Regions from separate parts of the Methylomonas sp. ZR1 genome, predicted to be linked through region 1. Evidence: riboswitches for the same ligand, from Rfam matches in the RefSeq annotation. Region 1 holds a riboswitch; each other region holds the start of a gene.
What was found. A riboswitch is a leader RNA that binds a small molecule or an ion and turns the genes downstream of it on or off. The one in region 1 is predicted to bind cobalamin.
Positions count from the first base shown of each region.

Region 2: it holds a riboswitch for cobalamin, as region 1 does, so the genes downstream of both, DDY07_RS20450 (TonB-dependent receptor) here and DDY07_RS06015 (CbtB domain-containing protein) in region 1, are expected to answer to the same signal.
Region 3: it holds a riboswitch for cobalamin, as region 1 does, so the genes downstream of both, DDY07_RS13540 (CbtB domain-containing protein) here and DDY07_RS06015 (CbtB domain-containing protein) in region 1, are expected to answer to the same signal.

Region 1 is NZ_RCST01000001.1:1,342,233-1,345,507, reverse strand. Features, by position in the region: gene DDY07_RS06025 (cobyrinate a,c-diamide synthase) at 1-1,269, opposite strand, end outside; gene DDY07_RS06020 (CbtA family protein) at 1,272-1,919, opposite strand; gene DDY07_RS06015 (CbtB domain-containing protein) at 1,921-2,097, opposite strand; cobalamin riboswitch at 2,185-2,315, opposite strand; gene DDY07_RS06010 (hypothetical protein) at 2,396-3,274, opposite strand.
Region 2 is NZ_RCST01000001.1:4,502,202-4,505,476, reverse strand. Features, by position in the region: gene panD (aspartate 1-decarboxylase) at 95-475, shown strand; gene fliW (flagellar assembly protein FliW) at 524-982, opposite strand; cobalamin riboswitch at 1,122-1,340, shown strand; gene DDY07_RS20450 (TonB-dependent receptor) at 1,459-3,275, shown strand, end outside.
Region 3 is NZ_RCST01000001.1:3,006,009-3,009,283, forward strand. Features, by position in the region: gene DDY07_RS13530 (cobyrinate a,c-diamide synthase) at 1-549, opposite strand, end outside; gene DDY07_RS13535 (CbtA family protein) at 549-1,196, opposite strand; gene DDY07_RS13540 (CbtB domain-containing protein) at 1,198-1,374, opposite strand; cobalamin riboswitch at 1,463-1,593, opposite strand; gene DDY07_RS13545 (hypothetical protein) at 1,770-1,955, opposite strand; gene DDY07_RS13550 (flagellar transcriptional regulator FlhD) at 2,403-2,696, shown strand; gene DDY07_RS13555 (FlhC family transcriptional regulator) at 2,677-3,270, shown strand.

The DNA.
Region 1 (3,275 bases):
GTTGAACGGAAAGTAGGTGTGCAGATAAGACGCTTGCAACGAACCCAGCTGATAAAAGTTTTCGTTACGGCGACGATTGCGTTGGGGCTTCGATTCGGTGAACGGTTGCCGTGTGGTTTCCAGTTGCGAGTGATGAAAGCTATGCCCGCGAATTTCACCTTGTTCTAACTGCACGCCGTGCATGCCAAGATTGACCAGCCGGTTTTGCATCTGCGCGCTACCGGGTAGTAATCCTGCCATCGCTGCCGTATGGCCGTCTTTATCGGCCAGGCGTTCCAGCAAATATAAAAAACCGCCGCATTCGGCGTAAATCGGTTTACCGGCTTGATGATGTTGCTGCAAGGCTTGTTTCATGGCGACATAGTCGGCCAATGTTTGGAGATGTAGTTCCGGGTAACCGCCGGGCAAATAAACACTGTCTGCCTCGGGTAATACGTGGTCTGCGAGCGGCGAGAAAAACGTCAGTTCAGCGCCCATGGCTTGCAAACAATCCAGATTGGCTTGATAGATAAACGAAAACGCGGCATTACGAGCTACTGCGATACGCTTACCAGTCAGCAATTTCGGCGGCGGATCGGTAGTAATCGGCGCGAAGGTGACCGGCTGCGGCAATCGGCACGGCGCAAGGCTGCTGAGCAATTCTGCGGCGCGGGCCAGGCGAAGATCGAGGTCGCCGATTTCGTCGGCCTGCAACAAACCCAGGTGCCGCGACGGCATGCCGACTCCGGTATCTTTCGCCATCGCCGCCAGCAAAGGTATGTTATTCGGCAACGCTTCTTCTAGCAGTTTGGCATGACTAGGACTGCCGACTTTGTTGGCGATGACCCCGGCAAACGTTAAGTTGGCACGGTAATGGGCTAAGCCATAAGCTACTGCGGCAAAAGTTTGTGCCATGCCGCCCGCATCAATGACAACGGCCACAGGCACGTCTAGTGTTTGTGCCAAATCGGCGCTGCTGCTATCGCCGTCGAACAAGCCCATGGCACCTTCAATCAAGATAACGTCAGCGTCGGCGGCGGCGTTATAAAGCATCTCACAGCAATGCGCTTCGCCCATCATCCATAAATCCAGCTGATAAACCGGTTGTTCGCAAGCAAAGCTCAAGATTTGCGGATCGATAAAATCCGGGCCGGTTTTGAACACGCGTACCTTGCGGTTTTGCTGACGATGGTAATAGGCCAAAGCTGCAGTTATGGTGGTTTTGCCTTGCCCGGAGGCAGGGGTGCTGATCAATATCGCCGGGCAATGGCGTGTTGCGGCAGCATTCATCACTAAAACGTTACTTTACGCAACAATCGGCCCGATATTGTGCCTAAGGCCAGCCAGAAAATAGCGTTGTTGATGGATGTCAACACCACAAAATGCTGTTGTAAGGCTTCGGGCGCTAAAGCCTGAGCAACCTCGGGATGCGGTGCGCCGATCAGGTGCGGTAAGGTCAGTAAGCCAGCGCCGCCGATTTGCAGCCAGCGCTGTTTGGTCAAAAACAGACCAAACAAGCCAATCGCGGTAGCGGCGGCCGTAAAAAGCCACCACGCTTGGCGACTATGTAATTCGGCGCTGTCGGTGCCGGGCAACTCCGGCGGCAAGCCCAATGATGGCGCGACAAAAAATACCAAATAACCGGCCAAACCCCAGCCGAGTCCGTACAGGTAACCATGTTGATCCCGCCAGTACAGGGCGACACTGATAAACAAGGCAAAGCCGAAGCCGGTTAGGCCATTGAACAGCAAGGTAAAGCCATTACGTTGCCAGCCGTCCATCGGTTGCCAGTCACGCACATGCTCAGCCGATGGCGTTTCGAATTGTTCGGCGGCCAAAATCAAGGGCAAGGTTTGATAGTGTTGTAGCACGCTGAGTAACAAGCCGCCCAATAGTCCCGCCAGTAGCGAGATGGTGACCAGCTTACGAAAATCCGCCATGTTAATGGCAAGGAAAAGCTGCGCTGTGACGTCCGTCGTGGGCGGCGTTATGCAGGTAGTTGTTAGCGTCCTGCAAGAAACCCAAACCTAACACGACGGTCAGGCCCAAAACAATAGCACTCAGGCCGGGCAGGATTTTTGAGGAAGAAAGGGTGGTAGATGCCGCGAGTGTTTTCATGGTTGTCTGTTCCGAATAAGGTGGACGGAATAACAGAGGGAAAGACAAACCAAAAAAAACCGATTTGACAGATCGCCCTCCGCAATACTGTTGACTACAGTTTTAGGCCTGTCTCCGGGCTCGTGACGAATCACCTACCGTTGCGGGGGCAGCGTCGGCATTTAACCGACTTCCAGTTTCACCCGCCAAGAGCGGGAACCTTAAAACCAGCGGCGATTGTATGCCGCAGCTAGTCGTAGGGCAAATGAAATGTATTGAAATAAGAATAAACGGTGCGGCAGCAGCTCCTCTCGACAAGTTATCGATCAACCAGTAATCGCCCGCAACGAGTGATTCTATCAAAACTAAACACATGCTCTCTCGGGCTTTCATAACAACGCCCCACCAATCTTCGTCTGTAATCCGGCTCGCCTTTTTCGAGATAAATAGTGGCGCCACAAATGGGACATGCCGCCGAATACCGAACTAACCGAATTACTCTTAAATCTCCGTCTCGAAGCAGTTCGAACTGCGCAGACTGTTCATAAAAATTTGTGAATAGTTCATGGGCTACGACAATTCGATCATCCAACAATAATATCCAAGGCTTGATGATAGTTACCCAGGAACCATAGGGAATCGCAAAAATACTGACCAGTAATGTCAAATCTTGCGTTGTCACCGGCCTAGGCACGGATAACGATAGCCATCCGGCATAGGCAATTAACAATGCAAGTCCGCCTATTGTTGCCAACCAGCCCAGTACTCCCCATACATGCCATCGGCGTAATTCGATTTGTCCGTGCCGAAATAACCAACTCGCGATCCAACTGGGTTTGACTTCACCCAATTCTGTCAGTTGATAGCTGGCTTGCAAATCGGCTATGTTGCTCCCAGCCCGAACATTCTCGATTGCTTGGTCTTCTTCCAATATCACCGGAACCGTTTCAGCTTTGATATAGAACGTCGTGTGTCGTCCCGGCCCTCCCTTTGTGCTTTTACGCTCCGGCTTTGGATAATGCGAAAGCCTACGCTTACGGGCAAACTCCATGATTTGCGGTTCACGGATTTCGCAATATTTTTTTAACGAACCCGGCCAGTCGATCCATTTTTTAGGTTCGGCACTGTCTAAGGACTCACCAACAGCAGCGACGATTGCATCGGCCGTGAAACGTCGCTCCGACTCTTCGAAATCCACT
Region 2 (3,275 bases), 3.2 Mb from region 1:
CATTGGTTTTTACCTTTAAAAGCTAATGCTTAAATTTGATAGCAGAGTCAATTTCAGGCATAATCGCCGGCCCTAGTATTCGACCTTGTTTACCATGAACATAAACATGCTTAAAGCTAAGTTACACCGTGCGCGGGTAACGCATTCCGAGCTGGATTACGAAGGATCGTGTGCTATAGACGGTAAAATTTTGGATTTTTCCGGCATCAGGGAGTACGAGCAAATCCATATTTACAATATTAACAATGGTCAACGCTTTACCACCTATGCGATTCGCGCCGAAGAAGATTCCGGCGTATTTTCGATTAACGGTGCAGCTGCAAGGTTGGCGTGCCCTGGCGATTTGATTATCGTTTGTGCGTTCGCCAGCTTAGATGAGAAGGAACTGACGAACTACAAGCCGACTTTGGTGTATTTCGACGGCAACAATCGTATTAGCCATTCCAGTCATTCCATTCCTGTTCAGGCCGCCTGATTTAAACATCCGCCGGCGAACTCAATCGCCGGCGGATGTTTGCATTTTTTAAGCTTCAGATACATCTATCTCACTGACCTTCTCGGTCAGGGTGATGCTTTGTTCGATTGCCACCAATACTTTTTGCATGCCGATGCGTTTGTTGGCGTTGATTAAGATTGGCGATTTGATCGAGCCTTTAATGGTCGGCTTGCCATTATCCTGCTCGTTGTCTTTGTGCAGCAGAATTAATATCACCAGTTCGTCGCCCGGCTCTAGTTGCAGCAGCGCTTCTTCGGGGTCGGTTACCGTAAAGTTATAATTGATGTTGAAGTGCGACGGATGAGCCGCGGAAAAAGTCAGCTCCGCGTTATCGACCGATTGCAGCCAATAGACAATCTCGCTGCCTTCCTGATGAAATAATTTAAAGCGGGTCTGATCTTCAAAACCGGGTAGGCCGCGCGGAAAATTGATGATAGTGTCCGGATTGATGTCTTGGTTGCCTAACAATTTCGATTGAATTTCCATGATCCCGCCCGCATTTGTTGAAGTCTAAGTTAACAGCATTAATCAATGCACCAATGTATAGCACGGAAAGGGGTATTTGCAATGCCGATTGTGGGTGACCCGCTCGGACACTCTTGCTTTATCATGCCCGACTCCCTAAAATTGCACGCTTCTTTCAGGTGTTTGCGCCGCTTTCTCGGCCAAGCTTAAACAGGAAGTCGGTGCGGCGGTTTTATCCGCTCATGCCGGCGCTGCCCCCGCAACGGTAGATAAGTAAAGAGCTGCGTTTTTGCCACTGTGCGCTTTGCATGGGAAGGTCGCAGATCAGGCGTCAAGCCACTTATAAGCCCGGAGACTGGCCCGGAAGATCATTCGAGACAGCGGAGGGCTGTTGACGGAATGGTCTGAGTCCATGCCTAGCCTGCCTCCGTCTTTTTCGTTTTCCGTTTTTCCTCTGTCCTTTTTCACCCGGATGCGCGGCGGGCGCAGAGGACAATATGCAAACAATTCTATACAGATCTTTATTGCTGGCGAGTACGCCTTTTACCGTGTGGGCGGCAACCGGCGATGAGGCTATCAACCTTGCCGAAACAGTCGTGACGGCTACCCGAACCGAGACTAGACAGAACGAATTAGCCACGGCGATGACGGTTTATAATCGCCAGGACATCGAGAAACTTCAGGTTAGAACCCTTCCTGAGTTACTAAAAGGCACGCCGGGCGTTGATATGGTGCAAAGCGGCGGTTACGGCAAGGATACCAATGTCTATCTGCGCGGCACTAACTCCGATCATGTACTGGTTTTAATCGACGGCATCAAGGCCGGCTCGGTGACCACCGGCACCAGCGCATTTCAGTTTATTCCTATCGATCAAATCGAACGTGTGGAAATCACTCGAGGCCCGCAGTCCAGCCTGTATGGCTCGGAAGCGATCGGCGGGGTGATTCAGATATTTACTCGCAAGGGCGGCACCAGTGAACGGCCGAACATTGCGCTGGAAGCCGGCGGCGGCTCATACGACACCTATAACGGCTCGGCGGCCGTCAACGGTAAATGGGGCAAGGCTTGGTATAGCTTGAGCGCCGCTCAACTCGGTAGCCAGGGCATCAATGCGCTGAGCGGTGTCAGCGTCGCGAGCGGCTATAATCCGGACCGCGACGGCTATAACAACACCAGTCTGAATGCCAAAGCCGGTTACCGCTTCGACAACGGCGCGGAACTGGAAGCATTTTTCCTGCGAGCCGAAGGCGAAACCGAGATCGACAATTCCATCAGTAGCACCACTGAGTTTGTCAATCAGACGCTGGGAGCCACAGCCAGCGCAAATTTCAGCGATAGGTGGAAATCCACTTTGCGGGTGGGACAAAGCATGGACGATGCCGATCAGTTTCGGCATAACGGTCGGTTTACCAGTCGTTTCAACACCACACGCTGGAACGCCAGTTGGCTGAACGAACTGGCCTTGCATAAGGATCACCAGTTGACAGTGGGTGCCGATTACCGCTTCGACGAAGTCGACAGCACCACACGCTATGTCGAAACCTCGCGTTACGATGTCGGAGTGTTCGCTGATTTGCACAGCCGGATTTTCGACAAGCATTTTTTGAACGCTTCCTTGCGGTGGGACGAAAACCAGGCTTTCGGCGATAGTGTCACCGGCAATTTCGGCTGGCGGTTTAATTGGGATTACGGTCTCAGCGCTTTTGCCAGTTTCGGCAATGCGTTTAAGGCGCCGACCTTTAACCAGTTATACTTCCCAGGCTTCGGCAACCCCGGCTTGCGTCCGGAAAAGTCCACCAGCTTCGAAGCCGGTTTTGCCGGCCATCACGATTGGGCCAACTGGGAACTGCGCGCTTATCACACCAATATCGAGGATTTGATTGTATTTAGCGGCACGCCGTCCACCGCCAGAAATATCGGCAAGGCGCAGATAGATGGCATAGAAGCCGAAGTGTCCACGCAAATTCTCGGCTGGAACAACAAACTAAGCATTAACCTGATGACACCGAAGGACAGGCAGACCAATTTGCGTCTGCCGCGTCGAGTGACGGAAAGCTTGTCCTATGATGTCTCGCGCTCGTTCGGTGACATTGATATTGGTGCCTCCGTGTTGGCTCAGGGCGAACGATTCGACGACGCCGCGAACCGGGTCCGTCTGGGCAGCTTTATGACCGCCGATCTGCGTACCGCTTATCGCATCGACAAAAATTGGATGTTAAGCGCCAAACTGAATAATATGTTCGACAAACGCTATCAAACGGTTAACACCTATAACAGCTTCGGTAGAAATTTCTATTTTTCTATCCATTACAA
Region 3 (3,275 bases), 1.7 Mb from region 1:
CGCGTCATCTTTCGCCATGGCAGCCAGCAAGGGCATACTTTCCGGCAATGCCTCTTCCAGCAGTTTGGCATGACCAGGACTGCCGACTTTGTTGGCGATGACACCGGCAAACGGCAAGTTGGCTCTGTAATGGGCTAAGCCATAAGCCACTGCGGCAAAAGTTTGTGCCATGCCGCCCGCATCGATGACAACGGCCACCGGCACATTTAACGTTTGCGCTAAATCGGCGCTGCTGCTATCGCCGTCGAACAAGCCCATGACACCTTCAATCAAGATGATGTCCGCTTCGGCTGCCGAGTTATAAAGCATCTCACGGCAATGCGCTTCGCCCATCATCCATAAATCCAGCTGATAAACCGGCTGTCCGCAAGCAAAGCTCAATATTTGCGGATCGATAAAATCCGGTCCGGTTTTGAACACGCGTACCTTGCGGTTTTGCTGGCGATGGTAATAGGTCAAGGCTGCGGTGATAGTGGTTTTGCCCTGACCGGAGGCCGGGGCGCTGATAAACATCGCCGGGCAATGACGTGCTGCAGTGGCATTCATCATTAAAACGTAACTTTACGCAACAATCGGCCCGATATGGCGCCTAAGGTCAGCCAGAAAATAGCGTTGTTGATGGATGTCAACACCACAAAATGCTGTTGTAAGGCTTCGGGCGCTAAAGCCTGGGCAACCTCCGGATGCGGTGCGCCGATCAGATGCGGTAAGGCCAGTAAGCCAGCTCCGCCGATTTGCAGCCAGCGCGGTTTGGTCAAAAACAGACCAAACAAGCCAATCGCGGTAGCGGCGGCCGTAAAAAGCCACCACGCTTGGCGACTATGTAATTCGGCGCTGTCGGTGCCGGGCAACTCCGGCGGCAAGCCCAATGATGGCGCGACAAAAAATACCAAATAACCGGCCAAACCCCAGCCGAGTCCGTACAGGTAACCGCGTTGATCCCGCCAGTACAGGGCGGCACTGATAAACAAGGCAAAGCCGAAGCCGGTCAGGCCATTGAATAGCAAGGTAAAGCCATTACGTTGCCAGCCGTCCATCGGTTGCCAGTCATGCACATGCTCAGCCGATGGTGTTTCGAATTGTTCGGCAGCCAAAATCAAGGGCGAGGTTTGATAATGTTGCAGCACGCTGAGCAACAAGCCGCCCAATAGTCCAGTCAGCAGCGAAACTACGACCAGCTTACGAAAATCAGCCATATTAATGGCAAGGAAATGCTGCGCTGTGACGTCCGTCGTGGGCGGCGTTATGTAGATAGTTATTGGCATCCTGCACGAAACCCAGACCTAAAACGATGGTCAAGCCCAAAACAACAGCACTCAGGCCGGGCAGGATTTTTGAGGAAGAAAGGGTGGTAGATGCTGCGAGTGTTTTCATGGCTGTCTGTTCCGAATACGGTGGACGGAATAACAGAGGGGAAGACAAACCAAAAAAACACCGATTTGACAGATCGCCCTCCGCAATACTGTTGACTACAGTTTTAGGCCTGTCTCCGGGCTCGTGACGAATCACCTACCGTTGCGGGGGCAGCGTCGGCATTTAACCGACTTCCAGTTTCACCCGCGAAAAGCGGGAACCTTAAAACCAGTGGCGATTATATGCCGCAGCTAGTCATAGGGCAAATGAAATGTATCGTTCTGTTCTTTATCGTGTTCACGATCACTGGAATCCGCATTTACGCTCCGGTTTTGATTGTGGAAAAGTCCTCGTTTACGGGCAAATTCTAAGATTTTCGGCTCGCGGGTTTCGCAATATTTTTTCAATACCCCGGCTCAGTCGATCCATTTTTTTGAATCAGAACTTCCGATGGAGCGTCCACCAGCAGCGACGATTTCATCCTCCGTGAACCGTCGCTTCGATTCTTCGAAATCCGCCTTATTTAACGACTCTTTGGCTAACGCGCGCGATATGCGGTGGCATTTTTCATCGATTGGCTCGTTATCCACCCAGTCAATCAAGTACTGAATCCCTCGCACCACCCCCAAACTAGGCCACCGACAGTAACGGTATGGTTAGCAAACAGCCGATTCATAACAATGCCCCCAATAACCAAAGCGATATGAGCGAAGAAAAATGATTTTGAAACGTACTTAATTAGACCCAACTCCAATTACGGCTCCATTTACCGTGGGCAAAGCCTCTGATAAGCAGAAAGAAGTTAGAAGAATTTCGGGATCATCAATTCTGCAAGACATGCAAAAAGCCTAGCGTTATCAACTTGGCAGTCCACATATCGAAAAAAGAATCGGCTGTTGAAGAAGCCAATTGATTTGAACAATACCAGACCATATCAGTCGGGAGCTCCGGAGCTTTGTGACCCAAAACGGGTCACTTTGCGACCGGGACATTTGAGCATTACCTGCCTAGCATATCGACAACAGCCGTTAATCAACTAAGAGGCGTCTATGTCAACACTGGATGAAGATCTTGCCCGATTAAATTTCGAATATCTCATGCTAGCCCGGGAATGCGCCCGCAGCAACCCGGCAGAAACAGCATGGCGATTTGGCTTGGATAAAGACCGCATAGAAAAACTCGCAGAAATGACTTTGGAGCATCTTCGGGAACAAGCTGAAAGTAGCCGAGCAGTCATTCAATTGTTGCCGGTCTTCGTTCCAAGTGGCCTTGCCATGGGCACCTACGTGGAATTATTTCAACCTTGTATTCCGAGATGGACAAATGAAGACAGTGCCATTTAAAAAAGCATCAGATTTCGCCAATTACCTGGTTTTAGCCGAACAATTGATTCAGCTTGGCGCTCGTCCTCCCATCGTGAGTCAACTTTGTCGGTTGTCACGCCAACAGAGTATCGACTTGTATAAATCAGTAAAAGGATACCCGCCCAAACAAGGCATGCTTCCTCATGATCATCAATGGGTCATTCAGTCAACCAATCGCAATATTCACGCGTCGCTATTTTTAGGCATTCTCGATGATATTCGGCGGCGATTATCAATTCAGCATTCTTCAGCTCAGGCCTTGGTTGACGCCTATAGCATTTACAAAAACATCGCATCGAAAATATTAACCGAGCCAAAAGGAATATCTCCTGCAGCACAACAGTTCACGTTAGACATAAACAGAGCGTGGTCTTTAATGAGCATGCTCTTGGCCGGCGATTTGATATTCACTGTTTGCGCATATTGCAGCGCGCGCCACCTCAGCATGATTCACCCTGACGCAACCTTCAGCCAATGCCCAATATGCAATGTTTGGACCGATCGTTCAGGAAGACGACGCTGGGTTTCTGCAAAGTCAAAAAAACCAATTTGAACACA